DNA from 4 places in the Streptomyces sp. NPDC057702 genome. Region 3 is predicted to be linked to each of the others. Evidence: riboswitches for the same ligand, from Rfam matches in the RefSeq annotation. Region 3 holds a riboswitch; each other region holds the start of a gene.
What was found. Region 3 has a riboswitch for cyclic di-AMP ahead of ACFVFR_RS20440 (C40 family peptidase). Riboswitches for the same ligand answer to the same signal wherever they lie in the genome.
Positions count from the first base shown of each region.

Region 1: it holds a riboswitch for cyclic di-AMP, as region 3 does, so the genes downstream of both, ACFVFR_RS10740 (M23 family metallopeptidase) here and ACFVFR_RS20440 (C40 family peptidase) in region 3, are expected to answer to the same signal.
Region 2: it holds a riboswitch for cyclic di-AMP, as region 3 does, so the genes downstream of both, ACFVFR_RS23870 (transglycosylase family protein) here and ACFVFR_RS20440 (C40 family peptidase) in region 3, are expected to answer to the same signal.
Region 4: it holds a riboswitch for cyclic di-AMP, as region 3 does, so the genes downstream of both, ACFVFR_RS06180 (M23 family metallopeptidase) here and ACFVFR_RS20440 (C40 family peptidase) in region 3, are expected to answer to the same signal.

Region 1 is NZ_JBHVJC010000011.1:156,572-162,134, reverse strand. It holds gene ACFVFR_RS10745 (aldo/keto reductase) at 1-487, opposite strand, end outside; gene ACFVFR_RS10740 (M23 family metallopeptidase) at 616-1,761, opposite strand; cyclic di-AMP (ydaO/yuaA leader) riboswitch at 1,773-1,941, opposite strand; gene ACFVFR_RS10735 (PP2C family protein-serine/threonine phosphatase) at 2,088-3,257, opposite strand; gene ACFVFR_RS10730 (DUF6227 family protein) at 3,405-4,316, opposite strand; gene ACFVFR_RS10725 (SGNH/GDSL hydrolase family protein) at 4,840-5,563, opposite strand, start outside.
Region 2 is NZ_JBHVJC010000032.1:40,426-45,988, reverse strand. It holds gene ACFVFR_RS23880 (septum formation initiator family protein) at 45-515, opposite strand; gene eno (phosphopyruvate hydratase) at 776-2,062, opposite strand; gene ACFVFR_RS23870 (transglycosylase family protein) at 2,774-3,538, opposite strand; cyclic di-AMP (ydaO/yuaA leader) riboswitch at 3,541-3,706, opposite strand; gene ACFVFR_RS23865 (transglycosylase family protein) at 3,982-5,139, opposite strand.
Region 3 is NZ_JBHVJC010000025.1:110,038-115,600, reverse strand. It holds gene ACFVFR_RS20460 (SDR family NAD(P)-dependent oxidoreductase) at 1-351, opposite strand, end outside; gene ACFVFR_RS20455 (FcoT family thioesterase) at 404-967, opposite strand; gene ACFVFR_RS20450 (TauD/TfdA dioxygenase family protein) at 977-1,882, opposite strand; gene ACFVFR_RS20445 (SAM-dependent methyltransferase) at 2,485-3,540, shown strand; cyclic di-AMP (ydaO/yuaA leader) riboswitch at 3,966-4,156, shown strand; gene ACFVFR_RS20440 (C40 family peptidase) at 4,160-4,633, shown strand; gene ACFVFR_RS20435 (hypothetical protein) at 4,872-5,471, shown strand.
Region 4 is NZ_JBHVJC010000006.1:116,931-122,493, forward strand. It holds gene ACFVFR_RS06170 (M16 family metallopeptidase) at 1-71, shown strand, start outside; gene ACFVFR_RS06175 (M16 family metallopeptidase) at 131-1,498, shown strand; cyclic di-AMP (ydaO/yuaA leader) riboswitch at 1,944-2,105, shown strand; gene ACFVFR_RS06180 (M23 family metallopeptidase) at 2,120-3,037, shown strand; gene ACFVFR_RS06185 (HPr family phosphocarrier protein) at 3,377-3,658, opposite strand; gene ACFVFR_RS06190 (GNAT family N-acetyltransferase) at 3,805-5,563, shown strand, end outside.

The DNA of each region.
Region 1 (5,563 bases), on a different contig from region 3:
TGATGTTGGAGGCCGCGATCTGGCGCACCTTGCCCTGCCGGACGAGGCCGTCCAGCGTGGTCAGGAAGTCCTCGACGGGCAGGGACTCGTCGTCGTAGTGCGTGTAGTACAGGTCGATGTAATCCGTACGCAGCCGCCGCAACGACGCCTCGACACCGGCCGTGATGACCTCGGCGCGCAACCCCGGGCGCTCCGGTACGCCGTTGCCCACCTTGGTCGCGATGACGACGTCGTCCCGCCGGCCACGGGCCGCGAGCCAGTCGCCGATGATGGTCTCCGACTCGCCGCCCGAGTTTCCCGGCACCCAGGCCGCGTACACGTCGGCGGTGTCGACGAAGTTGCCGCCCGCCCCCGTGTAGGCGTCCAGGATGGCGAAGGACTGGGCCCGGTCGGCGCCCCAGCCGAAGACGTTGCCGCCCAGCGCGAGGGGGGACACCTCGATGTCGCCGATCCGGCGCGTGCGCGTGCTCTGTTGTTGATCAGCCATGTTCACGCGCAACGGGCCGGTCCTGAGGGCTATTCCCCCCGGGCCCGTGGCCCGGCGGGCGACCGGGCCGCGCCGGGCCCGCGCGCGGAGCCCGGCCCCCGCGCGCGGGGGCCGGGTCGTGCCGTCGGCTAGGGCTGGAGGCCGTGGTTCTGGAGCCAGGCCATCGGGTCGATCGGCGCGCCACCGCTGGGGCGCACCTCCAGGTGCAGGTGCGGGCCGGTCACGTTGCCGGTCGCGCCCACCCGGCCGATGACCTTGCCCGTGCCGACCGTGCCGGTGGTCCGCGTCATGGACGACAGATGGCAGTACCAGATCTCGGTGCCGTCATCGAGTGTGAGGACGATCCGGTAGCCGTACGAACCGGCCCAGCCGGCCTGCGTGATGGTCCCGCCGTGCACCGCCCCCACCGGCGTGCCGGTGGGGGCGGCGAAGTCCAGCCCGGTGTGGTTGGCCGACCACATGTCGCCGGCCTGCCCGAAGGTGGACGTCAGCGTGTACGAGCCGACGGGCAGGGCGTAGCTGGCGGCGAGCTTCGCGCGGCGCTCGGCCTCCGCCTTCCGCTGGGCCGCCGCCGCGCGTCGGGCCTCGGCCTCGGCCGCCTCGCGCTTGGCCGCCGCCTCGGCGGCCCGCTCCCTCTCCACCTCGGCGGCCTTCTTGCGGGACGCCTCGGCCGCCGCCTCGCGTGCCGCGGCCCGTTCGGCGGCCTCACGCTCGGCGGCGTCGGCCGCGCTGTGCTGGGTGTCGGCCTGCTGCAGGATGCGGGCCCGCAGCGCCTCGCCCGCGTTGGCCGTGCCGTGCGCGGACTCCTCGGCCGTCAGTCCGGCCTGGCTGAACGGCGCGTGGGCCGCGGCCTGCCGTTCGGCGGCCTGGCGCTGGTCGGTGTCGGAGCCGCCGTCGGAAACGAGCGGCCCGACGCCGGGGAGTTCGTCGGCGTCGGGCAGGGCGGCCTTGACCTGGTCGGCGATGGGGCCGAGGTCGGGCATCGATATGGGGGGCTGGGGGCGGTCCTTGGCGCTGGCCATGCCGCCGGCGCCGACCGCCGCGATGACGCCCACGCCGAGCACGGCGCCGCTGCGGGCCATCGATCCGCCGCGCTGTTTGACCACGCGGTGCCGGCCACGGACGGGGGCGACGGATTCGGCGGTGGGGTTCCACTCCTCCCAGGGGCCGTCCCCCGCCTCGCTCCCGGGCGGTGCCCAGGGAGGCCCGGCGGGGTCCTCGACGTCGTCGTACGCGGGGGAAGCCTGGTCGAGGGCAGACCTGTTGGACGCCACGGAGGCGTGCTCCTTTCCTTCCTTCTCGCCTACCGGGTTAGCTGACGGGTTCGGAGCAGGAAGGTCTCCTACGAGTCGCGGACGACCCGATTCACCCCAAGGGTTGGTTCCCCGGTTCCCTCGCCACGGCACCGCTGTGAGCTGCGATGACGCACCTACGGGATTCGGCGACGGCGCACGGTGCCGCCTCTGGCGGCGGCTGTGACGGCCGCGCTGCGTTATCGAACGTTAATAGAGGCCGGGGTGTGATTCCAAGCTGTTCCGGGGAATACCCGCTCCGCTTCGACGGCACGCCGGTACCACCTCAGCACAGGGGTCAAGATCGGCTACCCAGCGCAGTCGTCGGGGCTCCGACGGGCCCGTCGGGCGACCGCCAGACCCGGCGGTCCCGGCCGCCGCAGCGCCAGCAGCGCCATGTCGTCGGCCCGCTGCCCACCGGCGTGCCGGCCCACGTCGGCGATCAGCGTGTCCAGGAGCGCGTCCGGGCCCACGAAGCGCCGGCCGCTCAGGCGCCGCGTCGGCTCGTAGAACCGCCCGCTGGCATCGCGCGCCTCGGTCACCCCGTCCGTGAGCAGCAGCAGCGTCGCCCCGGCCGGGAAGGGCAGCTCCTGCACGGTGTCCCGCCAGGCGGCCAGGTCCCGCATGCCCAGCGGCAGCGCGTCGGCGTCCGGGCTGAGCTCACGCACGTGACCGGTGGGCAGCAGCAACAGGGGCGGCGGGTGGCCCCGGTTGACGAGCCGCAGCGCGCCGCCGTCCTCCCCGATCTCGACCAGCACGGCCGTGGTGAACCCCTCGAACTGGTCGAGCCCCACCCGCCGGTCGCCCTCCCGGTCCAGCGCCCGCTCCAGCCGGTCGGCCAGCCCCTCCAGGGACGGCTCCTGCTCGGCGGCCTCCCGGAAGGCCCCGATGACGACGGCGACGGCCTCCACGGCCTCCAGCCCCTTGCCCCGTACGTCGCCGATGATCGCCCGCACGCCGTGCGGTGTCTCCTGCACCGCGAACAGGTCACCGCCGATACGGGCGTCGGTCTGCGCGGCGACGTAGCGGGCGGCGACCTTCAGGGGCCCGATACGGGCCGGGGGCGCGGGCAGCACGGCGCGCTGCGCGGCCTCGGCGACGACGCGTACGGTCGCCAGTTGGCGGAAGTTGCGTCGCACCACCAGGTTGATCGCCAGCGCCAGCAGCGCGACGGTGCACACGGTGACGACCTCGGTCACCGACAGGGCGTGGTCGCCGCCGCTGTGGAAGACCGCCAGCAGCACCGAGCTGACGGCGGCCGTCGCGGCCACCGCCGACGTCGCGCCCAGCGAGAACAGCGGGGCGGCGACCAGCGGCGCGGCCGACAGGAACGGCGAGGCCGTGTAGTGCGTCGGCATGAGCACGTCGAAGATGACGCCGCCGACCAGCAGGAACGCGGGCAGCCAGCGGGCGATCCGACGAGCCCGCGCGGCCCGTGGCGACTCCGCGCCCGCACCGGCCCACCCAGCACTCCCCACGCGTCGCTCCCGCTCTCGACTGGCCCGCACCCGGCACAGCGCCCCGCCGGATGCGTCCGTCCCAGCGTCCGGCCCACGCGGCGGGCGGGCGACCCGGAGGCGGCCAAGCGGGCGTACGCCACGCCGGGGCGCGGCGTACGCACCGGGTCAGAGCTCGACGCCCAGGGCGCGGGCGTGCCGGTCCGCCGCGCCCTCGGCGGCGGCCTCGTCCAGGTACACCTCACACACCAGCCGGCCGTCCGGCGTCAGGTTGTGCTCCAGCTCCCACAACACCAGCTCGCCACCACCCACCAGCAGGAACGCGTGCTCGTAGAACCGGCACCAGGTCGTGTCCGGGCCGGCCGTGCGCAGCCGGGGCTTGGTCGCCAGCGCGATGTCGTGCGCGAACGCCGTGGCCAGCAGGGCGCGTACGTCCTCGCCGGGACGGTCCGGGTTCTCCGCCCTGCGCAGCACCCGTCGCGCGTGGTCGGCGGAGTCGTCGATCGCGTACGTTCGCTGCGGCCCGAACGACCCCACCGTCGTACGTAGTTGCTCCGGCAACCAGAAGGGGGCGCTGTCCAGCTCGTCCCACAGTGCGCCCCCGATGCGCTCGTGCACCCGCCGCTCGGCGACCGTCAGTGAGCGCTCGTCTGCGTACAGCTCGTAGCACACCTGGGAGGTGCCGGCCGGCTCCTCGCCGGCCTCGGTCGGCGCCTCGCCCCGCGCACCGGGCTGACCGGCGGAGACGCGCCGCTCCCCGCGCGCCTCGGCGTCCGCTCGCGGCTCGCCGGTCGTGGGGGCCGGGCACGCCTTCGTGTCCGGCGAGGTGTTGTGCTCCAGCTCCCACAGCAACTCGCTGCTGCCGTCGGGGAGCAGGAAGACGTGGCGGTAGGTGTTGCACCCCACGGGGGCCGAGCGCCCGTTGCACTGGCGGCAGGAGCGCAGCTCGGACTGGTGCATCAGCGCGCCGCGCAACCTGGCGGCCAGCGCGTCGTCGATCTCGAAGCCGTTTTGAGCCCGGGTCAGCAGCCCGTCGAGGTGCGCGGCGGAAGGTTCTCCGCCTGGTTGTGCGTGCCCCACGTCCCTCTCCTCCCGAACATTGCCACGCCGCGCCCCCCAGCGACTCCCTCGCCACTTACGGTAGCGAAGTGAATACGGCAAGCGCGGTGGGTTTCCCGGAAGCCGTTCGTGAGATGCGCTCGTGCGTCGGTTCCGCGCCACCCACGCGCCATGCCACGCCCCCGGCCCCACGACCGGCCCGTCATGCTCCACCACGGGCGTCGCATGCGCCGGCGCATGCTCTCGCTGCTCTTTGCGCTCCCCGTGCGCCCGGAGATTTGCCCGTACTCACCCGCAAATCCGCACCCCCGGGTCGCCTGCCCGGGCTCCCAAGTCTGACGTGAAATAGACGCTCCACCGCGCAACCCACGGTGCCGCTCTGATATCGGGCGGCGGGGACGTACCGCCCGGCCACCGGGCGCTGGCGAGCCTCCCGCGACCGGTCGGGCCACGCGGCGCGGCGCGGCGGGTGCCTCGGTACGCCCCGAGACGCCCCGGTACGCCCCGGGCGGCGAACGGTTAGGGCGACACGGGGCGCGGGGGCTCAGCTCCCGTGCGGCGTGGCGGGGTCGGCGGCGGTGGCGGTGGCGGTGGCGGCGAACGGGCCGCCGGGGCCGAAGGCGAGGTGGGCGAAGCGTTCGCCGATGCGGCGCTGGGCGGCGTCGTCGGGGTGGATCTGGTCGGGCAGCGGCAACTCGGCGAAGTCGCGCTCGCCGTACAGGGCCAGGCCGTCCAGGTAGTACAGGTGCCGGTCGCTCTGGGCCCGCTGGGCCACCACGCGGCCGAGCTCGCGACGGATCGAGGTGAGCGTGAGCGCCCCGCTGGCGACCTGGGCCGGGTCGCCGTAGCCCCGGTAGCTGACGCCCGGGCCCGGCGCGTCGGGGTCCGGGTACATGGGCCCCGGCACCCGCTCGACCACCGGCGCGTGCAGCGGCGAGACGACCAGCAGCGGCGCCGTCGGGTGCCCCTCGCGCACCGTGTCCAGGAAACCGTGCAGCGCCGGGCCGAGCGTCCGCAGCCGGAAGGCGTCGAGCGCGACGATGTTGATGCCCACCTTCACGCTGATCAGGTCGGCCGGCGCGTCCCGGATGGCCCGGGCCGTGAACGGGTCGAGCAGCGCGTTGCCGCTCAGCCCCAGGTTGACCAGGTCCGCGCCGGCCAGCCGGGCGGCCACGGCCGGCCAGGCCCCGGTCGGCCCCGCCGCGCCGGCGCCCTGGCTGATCGAACTGCCGTGGTGCACCCAGCGCGGCGACGGGACACCGACCGCG
Region 2 (5,563 bases), on a different contig from region 3:
CGGACGGGGTGCGGGGTGCGCGCCGGTGGCCGGTACGCGCGGGGTCAGCGCTGGGCGTCGGCCGCGTCCACCTCACCCCAGAGGTTGCCGTACCAGGGCTGGTCGGCGGAGCGGTCCTCGTCGGAGCGCTCGGCGTCCTCGTCGTCCGGGCCCAGCATGCTGTACCCGGTCTCGCCGGGGCGCAGGTAGTGCAGGTGCTCGCGGGCCAGCCGCTCGATGTACGCGGGGTCCGCCAGGCGGGCCTTGCGCTCGCGCAGCCGCTCGACGTCCTCGCGGATGCGCTCGGCCTGCCGGCGCTGGTCGGCGATGTCGGAGCGCTGGGAGACGTACTGCCGTATCGGGTACGCCAGCGCGACGACCAGGGAACAGACGACGAGCGCGAGGAGCGCGGCGCGGCCGGTGAGCCGGCCGCGGCGGGGTGGCCTGGCCCGGGTGCGGGCCCGGTAGACCCGGGCCGCGGCGTTCTCGCCGAGCACCCTCAGCCTGGTCGCGGTGGAGAACCGGTCCGCGGGCACGTCTCTCCCCTTCATCCGTGGTCGTCCGTGGCGGCCGTGACCGGCTGCCACGGGCCGTGGTGAGCCCTGGTCAGCCGCCGTCGGCCCTGGTCGGGCGTGCGCGCCTGGGCGGCGTGCGCGCGGGTCGGTCGGCGGATGCCGGCCGGCCGAACGCGCACCGCCAGCACACACGTACGTCCCCGGCCACGGTACGGGACCGGGGCCGGGGACGGACGGAAAAGCGGCGGGCTCGCCGCGCGGTGGGCGCGGCGGGCGCCGACTCAGCCCGCGAAGCGGAAGCGCGGGAAGGCGCTGCGGCCCGCGTAGACGGCCGCGTCGTCGAGGATCTCCTCGATGCGCAGGAGCTGGTTGTACTTGGCCACGCGCTCGGAGCGGGCCGGGGCGCCGGTCTTGATCTGACCGCAGTTGGTGGCCACGGCCAGGTCGGCGATGGTGACGTCCTCGGTCTCGCCGGAGCGGTGGGACATCATGCACTTGAAGCCGCTGCGCTGGGCCAGCTCGACCGCGTCCAGCGTCTCGGTCAGCGAGCCGATCTGGTTGACCTTGACCAGCAGGGCGTTGGCCGTGCCGGAGTCGATGCCACGGGCCAGGCGCTCGGGGTTGGTGACGAACAGGTCGTCACCCACGATCTGCACCTTGTCGCCGAGCTCGTCGGTCAGGGTCTTCCAGCCGTCCCAGTCCTCCTCGTTCAGCGGGTCCTCGATGGAGACCAGCGGGTAGGCGGAGACCAGCTCGGCGTAGTACGCGGTCATCTCGGCGGCGCTGCGGGCCTGGCCCTCGAAGGCGTACGCGCCGTCCTTGAAGAACTCGGACGCGGCGACGTCGAGCGCGAGCGCGATGTCCTGGCCGGGGGTGTAGCCGGCCTTCTTGATGGCCTCGACGATGAGGTCGAGCGCCTCGCGGTTGGAGTCCAGGTTCGGCGCGAAGCCGCCCTCGTCGCCGAGGCCGGTGGACAGGCCGCGCTCCTTCAGGACGCCCTTGAGCGTGTGGTAGACCTCGGTGCCCCAGCGCAGCGCCTCGGAGAAGGACTCCGCGCCGATGGGCGCGATCATGAACTCCTGGATGTCCACGTTGGAGTCGGCGTGCGAGCCGCCGTTGAGGATGTTCATCATCGGCACCGGGAGCTGGTGCGCGTTGGGGCCGCCCAGGTAGCGGAAGAGCGGCAGGTCGGACGCCTCGGAGGCGGCGTGCGCGACGGCGAGCGAGACGCCGAGGATGGCGTTGGCGCCGAGCGAGGACTTGTCCGGGGTGGCGTCCAGGTCGAACATGGCCTGGTCGATCAGGCGCTGCTCGGTGGCGTCGTAGCCGACCAGCTCCGGGCCGATCTGCTCGATGACGGCGAGCACGGCCTTCTCCACACCCTTGCCGCCGTAACGGGCCTTGTCGCCGTCCCGCAGCTCCAGGGCCTCGAACTGGCCGGTCGAGGCGCCGGACGGTACGGCAGCACGGCCGGTGCTGCCGTCGTCGAGGCCGACCTCGACCTCGACCGTGGGGTTGCCTCGCGAGTCGAGGATCTCGCGAGCTACGACGACGTCGATAGACGGCACGAGCGGTCTCCTTCGTGTGGGTCTGAGCTTCTGCGACACGAGCCTAACCGGCCCCGGCACCCCGGCTCGCCGCGCGCCCGCCCGACGAGACGACAAGAGGGGCAAAAGCGCAGATCGTCGGGCGAATGACGCAACCGAATCGGCGGCGCGGCTCCCCCGGGCAGCGCTGGCCGGGGTCCTCGCGCGGGGCGCCCGCGGCATGCTTACGCGCCCCGGACGACGGTCCGCCGACCACCAGCCGTCCGTCAGCCGACCGCCGGTCGACCACGCCGCGTCGGCGGGTACGGGCGGGTACGGCCGGCGCCGGGACGGGCGGAGGCCGGGCCGGGCGCGGGGGTCGAGGCATCCCGCCAGGGGTCCGTACGGAGCGCGACGCCGCGGCCTCCCGCGCGGCACCGGCACCCCGTGCGGGCCGGCCCGCTACCGGCGCCCCGCCCGGCGTGGGTGCCGCTGGCGTCCCCCGCGGCCCGCGCGGCGCTGGCGCCTCGTACGGCGCGCCCCGCCGCGGGCTCGTACGGCCCTACGTCGCGTTTCCCGTACGCCACGGGCGCGCCGTGCGCCGTGGGGCGGCCGGGAAACGCGGAGCCCCGCCGCGGTGCGCTCGGGGGAAGGCGCACCGTGACGGGGCGGTCTGCGGTCGCGCCCGGCGTGCGGGCGGGACGGCGCCGGGCCGGCTCGGGGCGGGGCCGGCCGAGCGCCTCAGACGAGGGGTCAGCTCAGGTGGAGCTGCTGGCCCGGGTAGATCAGGTCGGCATCGGTGACGATGTCGTCGTTCAGGTCGTACAGCTTCGCCCAGCCGCCCTTGACGTTCTCGGCCTCGGCGATCTTGGCGAGGGTGTCGCCGGCCTCGACCTTGTACTCGCCGTCGCCCTTCTTGATCGTCTTGGGGGCGGTCTGCTGCGGCGCGGCCTGCTTCGGGGCGGCGTGCTTGGGCACGTACCGCTCGGAGCTGCGGCTCGGGGCCTGCTCGTCCGTGGCGCGCGGCCCGGCGTGCTTCGGGGCGGCCTTCGGCGCGGACTGCTGCGGGGCGGCCTGCTGCTGCTTGGGCGCGGCCTGCTGCTTGGGGGCCTGCTGCTTGGGCGCGGTCTGCTTGGGCGCGGTGTAGCCGCCCTGGGTCAGGTTGACGCCACAGTGCGGCCAGGCGCCCTTGCCCTGGCTGGCCAGGACCTTCTCGGCGATCTGTATCTGCTGGGCCTTGGACGCCTTGTCGGCGGTCGAGGCGTAGGCGGTGCCGCCGTACGCGGCCCAGGTGGAGGCGGAGAACTGCAGGCCGCCGTAGTAGCCGTTGCCGGTGTTGATCGACCAGTTGCCGGTGGACTCGCACTGGGCGACCTGGTCCCACTGGCCGGTGGTGGCGGCGTTGGCGCCGGTGGCCCCCATCAGCGGCACGGCGACGGCGGCACCGGTGACACCGGCGAGCGTGGCGATGCGGGTGGCCTTGGACGGACGACGGTGCTTGCCCTTGGAAATCAGCATGTTGGTTTCCTCACCGACGCCTACGAGGTGAGCTGTCGGGTTCGGACTGTGAGTTGCCCGGCCGCGGTTTCCCGCGGCTTCACCCCAAGCCGTGCAGCCCCCTCGTTCCACGGGCCGTCCGGCACTTACCTGTGGTTCCCCCGCTCCTGCCTTCGGCGCTTGACGCGTCGGTTCCCCCCGGCCGCCGGCAGGATTCGGCGTGACGACCAGTGGCGCTCGCGGTGGCGAGCGATGAAGACCGTAATCACAGATCCCCGGAGTGCTCAAACCCCAACATCCCTGGAAAGTCAGTGGGGTTTACCCGCAAGAAAATCACATCCCCGCAGGTCAGACAGCACGCACAAAGGCCGGACAAGCAAGACACGCCGGAGATCCGAAGAGACCCATGTCTCACTTTCGCAAAGCGGGGTGTTCGCGTACGAAACCCCCCATGCGGCGGCCGGTCAGCGCTTGGCGGTGGCCTCCAGGTCCAGCTTCTGGCCGGGCAGGATCAGGTCGGGATCGTCCCCTATGACGCTTTCGTTGGCCTCGTAGAGGGCCGGCCAGCCGCCCGGGGTCTCGTGCTTCTCGGCGATCGCCCACAGCGTGTCACCGTCGCGCACCTTGTGCTCACTCCGGGCGACATCGCCCGTGCGGTCGGTGGCGCGCCCGCGCTCGCCACGGTCGGCGTGCCGACCCTCGGGGCGCTCCCGGTCCGTGTCGCGGTCGCCGGTGGCGCCGTCGGGCGTCCCGGGCTCCTCGCTCGGCTCGCCCCGGTGCTTGCCGGTGCCCGCGCCGTCCTCGCGCTCCCGCGCGTCGCCGGGCCGCTGAGCGTCGCCCCGCCCGGCCTCGCCCCGCCCCGCGGCGTCCCGCCCCGCGTCGTCCTGGTCGCCCCGGGACGCGTCGGGCGTCTGACCCGGCGTCTGGCGGCCGGCTCCGTCACGGTCGGCCGGCGTGTCCTCGTCCCGGGTCGGGCTCGGGCTGGCGTCGTCGGTGGGCTTCGCGTCGTCGGGGGCGTCCGCGTCGGGGGTGGGCCGGTCGGTGCGCTCGGCGTCCGGGGTCGGCCTGGTGTCGGAGTTCGGCTTGCCGGCCGGCTCCGAGGTGGCGTCCGGGCTGGGCTTGGTGTCCGGGGTGGGCTTCGCGTCGGGCGCGTCCGGTCTGGGGCTTGGCGTGTGGCCGTAGTCGCCCCGGTCGGTGCCCCGGTCGTCCTGGGTGGTGTCGCCCGGGTTGACGTCGGGAACCTCGCCGTCCTCGGTGAGGCCGGCCGACTGGGCGCAGTCGTTCCAGGCCGCCGGGCCGCGCTCGGACAGGATCGTCTGGGCGACGGCTATCTGCTGCGCGCGGCTGGCCAGGTCCGGGCGGGCCGCGTGGTCCTTGCCGCCGTAGAGCTGCCAGGCGTCCAGGCTCAACCCCAGACCGCCGTAGCGACCGTTGCCCTCGTTGGCGCTCCAGGTGCCGCCGCTCTCGCAGTCGGCGACCCGGTCCCAGGTGGCCGTGTCGGCGGCGCCGGCACCGGTGGCACCCAGCAGCGGGAGAGCGATTCCCGCGCCGGTCACCCCCGCTGCGACGACGATGGCCGGGGCCTGACGGGGGCGTCGGTGTTTGCCGTTGCCGGATCGCATGCGGTGGCCTCTCGTGTGGCGGCAGATTTTGACGGTCGAACATACTGCCGGCCCGGGACCGTCACAAGCTGATGTAGTGGAGGTCACGCGGCGATCACGTCGCTGACGTGGCGTCAGATCACGGGTGCGCGCGACGGTTTAGCCGCGCCCTAGCACAGTGCGCTGACGCGCTCGCGCGCGGCCGGCGGAACACCCGGCGCGCGGGCCGCGACGAGGGGGCGCGGGAGGTCAGGGACGGGCGCGCGGCCACATGGCGCCGGCGGGAGCGGGCGGCGTCGCGCTGCGCGGCACGCCGAACGGCCGGCGCGCGGGGCGCCCGCGGACCTATTCGGCCACCCGGGTGCGAGGGGGGTGGCTCCGTCCGTCGCCGTACGTGTCTTACGTAGCTGGCGCTTGGCGCTTGGCGCTTGGCGTTTGGCGTTTG
Region 3 (5,563 bases):
GCTGAGCCGCTGCTGGGGGTCGATGTAGTCGGCTTCCTTGGGCGAGATGTTGTAGAACTTCGCGTCGAACTGGTCGATGCGGTCCAGGAATCCGCCACGCTCGCACCGGATGACGCCCTTGGCCTCCGGGTCGTCGGAGGTGAGTCCTTCGGGGTCCCAGCGGTCGGTGGGCAGTTCGCGCAGTCCGGACTGGCCGGTGCGCAGGAACTCGGCGAACTCGTCGGGCGCGTTGCTGCCGCCGGGAATGCGCAGTCCCATACCGACGATGGCGATGGGTTCGGGCACGACTCCGGGTGCGGTGGGGGTGGCGTTCGCGGTGCGGTCCTGTGATTCAGTGACGTGAGGTGACATGGCTCCTGCTCTTCTTTTCGCACAGTCCGTGCCAGGTGTTGACGCGACGCATTTACGCGGCCCGGTTTCTCGTCGTTCGTACGGCGAGCCGCACACCGCCGTGACAGGCGGGCATGTCCTGTTCGCCGTAGCGACACAGCGTGCTGACGAGGGCGATCGAACCGTCCTCGCCATCGCGTTCGTCAATGCCGACGACATCGATTTCGCCCCAGAACCCGCGCCCGCGCATGGCGCGGCGAAAGGTGCTGCGAAAGTCGACGATAAGGATGTCGGGGAGCTGCCGCTCCCAGAACTCCTCGAGCGTCCAGGTGCTGAACGGCCACATGGTGTGCTCTTTGACGGACTTCGCCAGCAGGTAGTAGACGAGCTGGTTGAAACACAGGTTGAATTCGACCGAGTTGAAATGTCCGGTGTCGTCGATGTAGCACGACTCGGGAATGGTGAACTCCCCACGCGCGCTGACCCGCCCGCCGTCGCGGGGTTCACCCTGGCGGGTGACGGTGGCGCTGGTGAGGTAGCGGCAGTGTGGCTTGTACGGGGTGAGGACCTGGCGCAGGAGCGGCTCGTCGCAGCCGTACCGGACGGACCGCGACGAGGCGGGTGTGATGAGTTCCACGGGGTCCCCTCAGCGGCCGTCGGCCGGCTGCTGGGCGCCGATGCCGGCGTAGAACTCGTACGCGTCGTGGACGGTGACCCGGTGCGAGACGGTGGGCTCGGGCTTGACGGTGTGCCGGGCGCAGTGCACGAGGCTGCGGTTGTCCCAGACGAGGAGGTCGCCCTTGTCGAAGGTCTGGAGGTGGATGTTCTCGTGCTGGAAGGTGGGGTCGGCCTGACCGACGGCGCTCAGCAGCTCCCGCAACAGGCTGTCGGGCAGCGGCGTGCCATCGGCCTGCTGGAGTTCGAAGGTGAACGCCTCGCTGATGTAGAGCAGCGGCTCGCCGGTGACCGGGTGCGGGAAGACGGTGGGGTGGGTGACCGCCGGGGTGTGGTCCTCGATCTCGGCGAGCACGTCGGTGATCGGTCGGTAGACGTCGTCGGGGCGGATCTTGAAGTACCGCCGGACGCTGTTGCGGCTGTACGTTCCCTCGATGGCGTTCTTCATCTCGCGGGAGAGCTTCTGGTACGCCCTGCCCATGTCGATGAAGTAGGTGCCGCGGTTTTCCCGGGGCACCACCTGCGGGTAGATGAGCGTGAGCCCGAAAGGCCGGGCCATGAACGAGTAGTCGTGGTGCCAGAACTTCCCTGTCTGGGGCACGCCGATTTGCTGACCTGACTCCCTCACGTTGGAGGAGACGAAGATCTCCTTGTGCTCCGGGTGGTGGTACATCGGCTGGTAGTAGGTTTCCACTTCGCCCAGTCGTCGACCGAAGGCGACGAATTCCGCGGGCGAGAGGCTCTGCTGCTTCAAGACCACGATCTTGTGCTCGTAGACCTTCTCCTTGAGCGCGACCATTTCCTGGTCCGAGGCGCTCATGACATCGAGTTCGAGGTCCACGCCCAAGGCGGCTTCCGTTTGTGGTGCGGTGGTCATATCTCCCCCAGCGGCGTGCCGGTTGGTTAAACGATGCACTGGCGGCACCACCGTTCAGCAGCGGCCTTAGGTCAACCTTGAAGCGCGCTGAAACGGAGGGGTGATCTCACCTACAGGCGTTCGGGGGGCACTTGAGCGGACGGCGCCGAACTCCTTGGGCCGACTGGGCGGAGACCCGGGTGGCCCACTCGGCGGCAACCGGACTATATGTCACCCGTACGAGTGGACCGGGGTCTCGGCCGCGCGACGTCGTACCGGCGACTCGGCCTGGCCAATCGCCTCGGAATACGGTGCGCCGGGGCGTGCTGGAGTGAAAGGGCGGGCGCGCTGGGCCCGGTGCGATCGGTCAATCTCCTGATACACCTGTCCCCTGCGCGTGATCGACGCGCGACGTATGGGCCCGCGGGGCGTTGGGCAGTCAGTTCCCCAGCGCACGTGTGCCGTCAACCCTCCTGGTGTGACAGCCGTCCGTGGTGCGCGCCACCCGCCACCGCGTCGCCGGCCGCCGGGTCGCGGGCTGCGGTGCCGGCGGGGCGCGCGTCGGCCCGACCGTCGCCCGCGCGTACGCCATCGCCACCCCCAGCACAGATGAGGAACTCCCCGTGAAGATCCGCACGTTCGCCAAGCTGGTGCGCAGCAGTCACTTCTCGCTGGCCATGCGGCTGCCCAAGGACCTGATGGCGCCCGCCTACCGCGCCTCGTTCCTGGCCGCCGCCGCCGGCAGCGGGGTGCTGCGCCACCTGGCGCGGCAGCCGCTCGACGCGCCCGCACTCGCCGACGAGCTCGGCATGCACGGAGAGGAGCACCTGCTGGGCGCCTGGCTGGAGATGGGCGTACGGCTGGGAGAGCTCGGCCAGCGCGGGGGGCGCTACCGGCTGCGTGGTCGGCTGGCCAGGGCGTTGGCCAAGGCGGAGGCGGACGCGTACGTGGCGCTGCTCGAACAGCTCATGCGCTTCCACGCCCCGCTGCTGCTGGACGCCCCGGCGATGTTGCGCGAGGGGCGGCGGGTGGCGATCACCGACCAGGACGGCGCGCTGATCGCCCGTTCCTCGCGTGTGCTCGAACCCGCCGTGCAGGCGGTGGTGGAGCAGCACGTGGACCGGGCGGCGCCGGTGCGCCTGCTTGAGGTGGGGTGCGGCAGCGGCACCTACGTGCGGCACGCCGCCTCGCTCAACCCCCGGCTGACGGCGGTGGCCATCGACCTCCAGGACGAGGTGGTGGCCCAGGCCCGGGGGAACCTGGACAAGTGGGGGCTGGCCGATCGGGTGGAGGTGGTGCGCAGCGACGTGCGGACCTACGCCACGGAGCAGAAGTTCGACCTGGTCACCCTGCACAACAACATCTACTACTTCCCCGAGGGCGAGCGGACCAAGGTGCTGGAGCGGGCGCGCTCCTTCCTGATGCCCGGGGGCCGGCTGCTGCTGACGACGAGCTGCCAGGGCGGCGGGCCCGGTATCGAGATGCTGAACCTGTGGTGCGCCTACGCCGACTTCACCGGCACACTGCCGCGCCCGACCGAGCTGCTGGACCAGATGCGGGACGCGGGCTTCACGCGGGTGCGCTCCCGTCGGCTGGTGCCGGGTGAGGAGTTCCGGGCCTTCGTCGGTACGAGCTCGTTCGACGGCCCGGCCGACGGCCCGCGCGAGACGGCCGACTGAGCCGCGTTCACACCCCAAGGCGGCGCGCGCGGCCCTGGGCGGCGCCGTGTCGCCCCGGCGGGGCGGGGGCCGCGCGCTGTCGGCCCGCGCCACGGGGGTGCCGTCGCGGGGTGCCGGGCTCGCCGACGGCCCGCGCTGGGCGCGGCGTGACGTCTCGTCACCGCCCACACTCCGGACCGGGCGCGTTCGGCGGCTGCATGGCCCACAGCCGCGCCGCGCCGTGGAACCTCCCCGTCCGGTTTGCTGTTTCCGCAGGTCAGGGCGAGTGTGCGCGACTCGTATGGGGTACCTGTGGCGGCGCGGTTCTGCGTCACCGACGAAGGTGAAGAACTTCACATACGGCCCTTTCGGCTGCGATTTCGGGCCGTGAATGACGCAGTATCCCTATCCGACAGCACCAAGCCCCCGTCACCACGGCGGGGCGGTCCGGGCGGACGCCGAGTCCTGCCGCCGCGCGGACCCAGGGAGAAGACCACGGATCGGCAGGAACGGGAGACCCAGGTACGACGGGCCACGAATTCGGTGGCCCTTGGGGTGAAGCCACGTAGATGGCCGGGCAACTTCGTCAGCCCGAACCCGACAGGTCATCTTTCGCAGGCGGATGTCGAAGGGCTTTCGTATGTCCGCGCAGCCACGTATACCCGCGCTCGCCACCCGTATCGGCACCGCGTCCGCTCTGACCGCGACGGTGTTGGCGGGCTCCTCGCTCGTACCGGCCATGTCGACCGACGCACAGGCGGCCACGACCTCCGGCAAGGCGCTCAAGGTCGCGGCCGGCAAGAAGGGCGCGCCCTACAAGTACGGGGCGGTCGGCCCGCACCGGTTCGACTGCTCGGGGCTCACGCTCTACTCGTTCAAGAAGGCGGGCAAGAAGCTGCCGCGCACGGCCGCCGCCCAGTACAACAAGACCCGCCACCTGTCCGCGAAGTCCCGCAAGGCGGGCGATCTGGTCTTCTTCCACTCCGGCCGGAACGTCTACCACGTGGGCATCTACGCCGGGCGGAACAAGATCTGGCACGCGCCCAAGCCGGGCAAGTCGGTGCGGCTGGAGAAGATCTGGACCAACAAGGTCTGGTACGGCCGCGTGCGCTGAGCCGTCCCACGGCCGGGCCGTGGTCGTCGGGCGGGTGGCGGCGCGCGCCGTCACCCGCCCGTTCGCGGGCCAGGATGAGGCAGGGGCCTTCGGATGTCCCGGCTTTGCGCCACGCTCACCAGGCCGGGTGATGTTCCCGGGGCGGACGTCACCCTCAGGAGGCACTCGGCGTTGTCCTCGACGTGCCGACCGAATCACGGTCGGCCTGATGCAACGAGGACGAGTCATGATGCGAGGAATGACGGGTGCGGCCGTCGTTGCGGCGGCGCTGGCGTGTGCGGTGACGCCGGCCCAGGCCCGCGAGACGACCACGCCGATCCAGAACGGCAAGGCCGAGTTCTGCCTGACCAAGCCGGCCGCGAAGCGGCTCGCCGAGGCGAAGATCCGGTTGGCCGCGACGGGGGGCGCCAAGCTCACCGGCAAGCAGCACCAGTGTGTGTCGTTCCCGCTGACCGAGGGCACCCGGGACTACGCGAAGCTCAAGGGCGGGGTGACCTTCCGCGACCGGGACGACCGCCTGGACCTCACCAAGATCCACAACTATGTCAACAAGACCCCGCACACGCAGGTGTCGGCCTCGGTCAACCGGGCCAAGGCGCGGCAGGTCGACTTCCTGACGTACTCCATCAAGCGGGAGAACGCCCAGACCACGCCGAAGCAGATCAAGGCCGTCGACGTACGGACCGCGCTGACCGCCGACGGCGAGAAGCTGCTGAAGAAGACGTTCGGCAAGTCGCCGCTGCGCGCGGGTGAGCACGCGTTCGTCCTGAACGCGGTGGCTGACCTGCCGCAGGGCGCGCCGGACCTGCTCGCCGCCCTGCTCGGCTCGCTGGGCTGACCGGCCGCTGAGCCGGCGGAGGGGATGCCTTCGGCCGGCCACCGGTGAGGGTGCTGGCCGAGGGCTCACCCGGGTGCCGTCGAGACGCCGCG
Region 4 (5,563 bases), on a different contig from region 3:
CGACCGATGTCGTGCGGGCGGCCCCCGCCGACGCGGCGACCGAGGACAACGACGAAGGGGCGGGCCGGTGAGCGACGCAGCGACCACGACCGCGACACAGACCGACGCGACGGACACCACCGTGACCAGCATGCAGTTCCACCCCCAGCCCCAGCCCGGCCAGGCCAAGCCGTGGGCCTTCCCCGCACCCGAGCGCGGCCAGCTCCCCAACGGCCTGACCGTGCTGCGCTGTCACCGGCCGGGCCAGCAGGTCGTCGCGGTCGAGGTCAACCTCGCCGCGCCGCTGGAGGCCGAGCCGCAGGGGCTCGAAGGCGTGGCGACCATCATGGCCAGGGCCCTGTCCGAGGGGACCGACCGGCACTCGGCCGAGGAGTTCGCGGCCGAGCTGGAGCGCTGCGGCGCCACCCTGGACGCCTACGCCGACCACCCGGGCGTGCGGGTCTCCCTGGAGGTTCCGGCCTCCCGGCTGACCAAGGCGCTCGGACTGCTCGCCGACGCGCTGCGGGCCCCCGCCTTCCCCGAGAGCGAGGTGGAGCGGCTGGTGCGCAACCGGCTCGACGAGATCCCGCACGAGCTGGCCAACCCGGCGCGGCGGGCCGCGATGACGCTGTCCAAGGAGCTCTTCCCGGCCGACTCCCGGATGTCCCGGCCCCGCCAGGGCACCGAGGAGACGGTGACGGGCGTGGACGCCGCCGCCGTGCGCGCCTTCTACGCCGCCCACGTGCGCCCGGCCACGGCCACCGCGGTGGTCGTCGGCGACCTCACCGGCGTGGACCTCGACCAGGCGCTCGCCGAGACGCTGGGCGCCTGGAGCGGCGACACGGCCGCGCCGCGCCCGGTGCCCGCCGTCACCGCCGACGACAGCGGCCGGGTCGTCATCGTGGACCGGCCCGGTGCCGTGCAGACCCAGCTGCTCATCGGACGGGTCGGCGCCGACCGGCACGACCGGGTGTGGCCCGCGCAGACGCTCGGCACCTACTGCCTGGGTGGCACCCTCACCTCCCGGCTGGACCGCGTGCTGCGCGAGGAGAAGGGCTACACGTACGGCGTGCGGGCCTTCGCGCAGGTCCTGCGCTCCACGCCGGAGGGCACCGGCCTCTCGCTGCTGGCCATCAGCGGTTCGGTGGCCACCGAGGTGACCGGCCCGGCGCTGGAGGACGCGTGGAAGGTGCTGCGCACGCTGGCCGCCGAGGGGCTCACGGACGACGAGCGTGACGTGGCCGTGCAGAACCTGGTGGGGATCGCCCCGCTGAAGTACGAGACGGCCGCCTCCGTCGCGGGCACCCTCGCCGACCAGGTGGAGCAGCACCTCCCGGACGACTTCCAGGCCCACCTCTACCAACGGCTCGCCGAGACCGGCACCGTCGAGGCGACCGCGGCGGCGGTGGCCGCCTTCCCGACGGACCGTCTGGTGACCGTGCTGGTCGGCGACGCCTCGGTGATCGCGGAGCCGGTCAAGGCGCTGGGCATCGGTGACGTGCGGGTGGTGACCGGCTAGCACGAGGCGTGGCGGGGCGCGGAAGCCCGTAGGCGTACCGACCGGGCTGGCGCGCCGTCAGGCGGCGTGGGGCCCGGTGCGGTCCCGCGCCGTCCCGTCTCCCGCGCTCGCCGCCCGGAGCCCGCCGTGAGGCGTGTCCCGGAGCGTTCGCCGGTCCGCGTGCGGCGGCTCGCGTCGCCGCCTCGCCAGCGGCGGCGCCCGAATCGCCCCGACCCACACGAGCGGAGCGCGGAGCTCCGGTCGCCGACGTGTGGTTACGGCGAGTCAGGAGGCCCTGGTGTCCCGTGGGATGCCAGGGCCTCTCGGTATGTCTGGTTTGCGGGAGAGGCTGCCCGTCTGCCGTGTGGCGTGCGCAACATTCACCCGGTTCTGTTTGCCGATCAAAAGACGTCCCGCTTAGCGTCAGCCCCGTTGCTCGTCACAGATCAGCCACACCCGTGGCACCGGGCAGCCATCGCCGAGTCCCTCATGGCGCGAGCCAGGGGAGCCGGGGACCCATGTCCCCTGGGGTGAATCGGCCGCCATCCTCGCGAGGGGCGTGGCGACCGTAGGAGACCTTCCTGCTCCGAACCCGTCAGCTAACCCGGTAGGCGAGAAGGAAGGAAAGGAGTACGCCTCCTCATGGCGCTCACTCGTGCCACTGGGCGGCACCGTCGCCCCAGCCGTCTTACCCGGAGCAGCGCGAACGTGGCGGGCATGGCCACTCTCGCCGCCACCGGAGTCGTCGCCGGCATAGCCGCCCCCGCGATGGCCGCCTCCGGCGCCGCCGGCTCGCAGGAACCCCAGGACACCGGTCTGCGTCAGGCGGTGGCCCTCAACGACGGCATCGCCGACAAGATCGGCGCCCAGGCCGACGCCCAGTACTCCGCCGCCGAGCAGGCCGCGGCCGAACAGCAGGCCGAGGAGGAGGCGCGCCAGCAGGCCGCCAAGCACGCCGCCGAGATGAAGAAGAAGGCGGAGGAGGCCAAGCGCAAGGCCGCCGCCGAGGCCGCGAAGAAGAAGGCCGCCGAGAAGAAGGCGGCCGAGGCCCGCGCCGCCGAGGCGCGTGAGGCCGCCGAGACCCGTGCGACCGAGACCCGCGAGGCCAGCGACACGCGGGCCACCCGCACCGTCGAGCGCACCACGCTGGGCGCCGCCTACGTCTCCCCGGTCGCGGGCAGCTACGTCTCCACGCAGTACCAGGCGTCGGGCGGCAACTGGTCCTCCGGCAGCCACACCGGCATCGACTTCCACGCCGGCCTGGGCACCTCGGTGCGTGCCGTAGGCGCCGGCACCGTCGTCGAGGCGGGCTGGGGCGGCGCGTACGGCAACAACGTCGTGATCAAGATGAACGACGGCACCTACACCCAGTACGGCCACCTCGACTCGCTCTCTGTCTCGGTGGGTCAGAGCGTCGCCCCGGGCCAGCAGATCGGCCTGGCCGGCAACACGGGCAACTCCACCGGCGCGCACCTGCACTTCGAGGCCCGCACGTCGCCCGAGTACGGCTCGGACATCAACCCCGTCGCCTACCTGCGCTCGCACGGCGTCAACATCTGAGCCGGAGCCGGCCCCGCGCGGACGGCGGCAGGGCACGGGGGCGCACCCACCCGTGCTGAGCCCGGCACGCCCGGGGCCACCGGTCGGGCGGCCGTGAGCTCGCCCCCGCGCGTCGCGTCATCTCGAAGGCCCCACCCCCGCCGGGTGGGGCCTTCGGCATGCGCGCTCCGGGGCGGGCCGGTGGCGGCCGAGCCGAGCGGTCGGCCCGCCGGGGGCCCTGAGACGTACGCGGGCGGGGCGCGCCCCGGGGGTGCGGGCGGATGGGAGGCGCGGGAAACGACGAAGCCGCGGTGACGACCCTGGGGGCCACCGCGGCTTCGGAAGGTACCGAACGGCGAGTCAGACCGTCTCCGGGAGCTCCTCAAGGCCCTCGGCGACGAGCTTGGCCAGACGGTCGAGCGCGGCGTCGGCGCCGTCGGCCTCGGAGGCCAGCACGATCTCCTCGCCGCCCTGCGCGCCCAGGCCGAGCACGGCGAGCATCGAGGCGGCGTTGACCGGGGAGCCGTCCGACTTGGCGATCGTCACGGGGACGCCGGAGGCCGTCGCGGCGCGGACGAAGATCGACGCGGGGCGAGCGTGCAGGCCCTCTGCCCAGCCGACGGTGACGCGGCGCTCAACCATGGTGTTGCCCTTCAGGTGGTTGCTGTTGTCTAGACCAGTCTCTCACGGGGTGCGGTGTGCTCCGGCGGAGCCCTTCCACAGCCTGCCCCGGCACAAGGGCGCGCGCGAATCGAACCGTTGTCGGTGCCCCCACCTAGTCTGGACCCATGGAAACGCCGCCCGAGCACGCCTACCCGACCCACTGGGAAGCGGACGTGGTGCTCCGTGACGGCGGCACCGCCCAGATCCGCCCCATCACCCCCGACGACGCCCGGCGCCTGGTCGACTTCTACGAGAAGGTCTCGGACGAGTCCAAGTACTACCGCTTCTTCGCCCCCCACCCCCGGCTCTCCGACCGCGACGTGCACCGCTTCACCCACCACGACTACGTGGACCGGGTCGGCCTGGCGGCGACGGTGGGGGACGAGTTCATCGCCACGGTGCGCTACGACCGCATCGACGCGCGCGGGCTGCCCGCGTCCGCGCCGGCCCAGGACGCCGAGGTCGCCTTCCTGGTCCAGGACGCCCACCAGGGGCGCGGTGTGGCCTCCGCCCTCCTCGAACACATCGCGGCCGTCGCCAGGGAGCGCGCCATCCGGCGCTTCGCGGCCGAGGTGCTGCCCGCCAACACCAAGATGATCAAGGTGTTCACGGACGCGGGGTACACCCAGCAGCGCAGCTTCGAGGACGGGGTCGTCCGGCTGGAGTTCGATCTGGAACCCACGCCCCGGTCGCTGGCCGTCATGCGCGCGCGGGAGCAGCGCGCCGAGGCCCGCTCCGTGCGGCGGCTGCTCGCACCCGGTTCGGTCGCGGTCGTCGGGGCCAGCCGGGGGCCCGGCGGCGCCGGGCGGGCGGTGCTGGTCGACCTGCTGACCGGCGGCTACACAGGGCGGGTGTACGCGGTCAACCACGCCTTCGCGCCCGGCCGCTCGCGGCTGACCGGCGACGACCTGGCCCAGGCCCGCCGCGAGGCCGCCCCGCCCGGCCCGCCGGCCGGGGTCCGGGCCGACGCGCCCCCGCCCGAGGCCGCCCCGCCGGACACCGCGGGCGGGTGGGAGGGCATCGCCGCCTACCGCTCGGTGCGCGACATCGAGGAGCCGGTGGACCTGGCCGTCGTCGCGGTGCCGGCCGCGCAGGTGCCCGCCGTGGTCGCCGACTGCGGCGAGCGGGGCGTGCAGGGCCTGGTCGTGGTCTCCTCGGGGTACGCCGAGAGCGGCCCCGAGGGTCTGGAGCGCCAGCGGGAGCTGGTACGCCAGGTCAGGTCGTACGGGATGCGGCTGATCGGTCCGGGCGCGCTGGGGATCATCAACACCGCCGGCGCGGTACGGATGAACGCCTCCCTCTCGCCCCAGATGCCGCCGACCGGGAACCTGGGCCTGTTCACCCAGTCCGGCGCGATCGGCATCGCCCTGCTGTCCGGGCTGCACCGCAGGGGCTCGGGCCTGTTCGGCATCTCCACCTTCGTCTCGGCCGGCAACCGCGCGGACGTCTCGGGCAACGACCTGCTCCAGTACTGGCACGACGACCCCGCCACCCAGGTCGCGCTGCTGTACCTGGAGTCCATCGGCAACCCCCGCAAGTTCACCCGGCTGGCCAAGCGCACCGCCGCCCTCAAACCGGTCGTGGTCGTCAAGGGCGCCCGGCACAGCGGCAGCGAGCCGCCGGGGCACGCGGTGCCCACCACGCGCATCCCCGACGCCACGGTCTCCGCCCTGTTCCGGCAGGCCGGCGTCATCCGCGTCGGCACGGTCACCGAGCTGGCGGACGTGGGACTGCTGCTGGCCGCGCAGCCGCTGCCGCGCGGCCCCCGGGTGGCGATCCTCGGGAACTCCGAGTCGCTCGGCCTGATCACCTACGACGCGTGTCTGACCGAGGGCCTGCGCCCGCTGCCACCGCTGGACCTGACCACGGCCGCCGAGCCCGCCG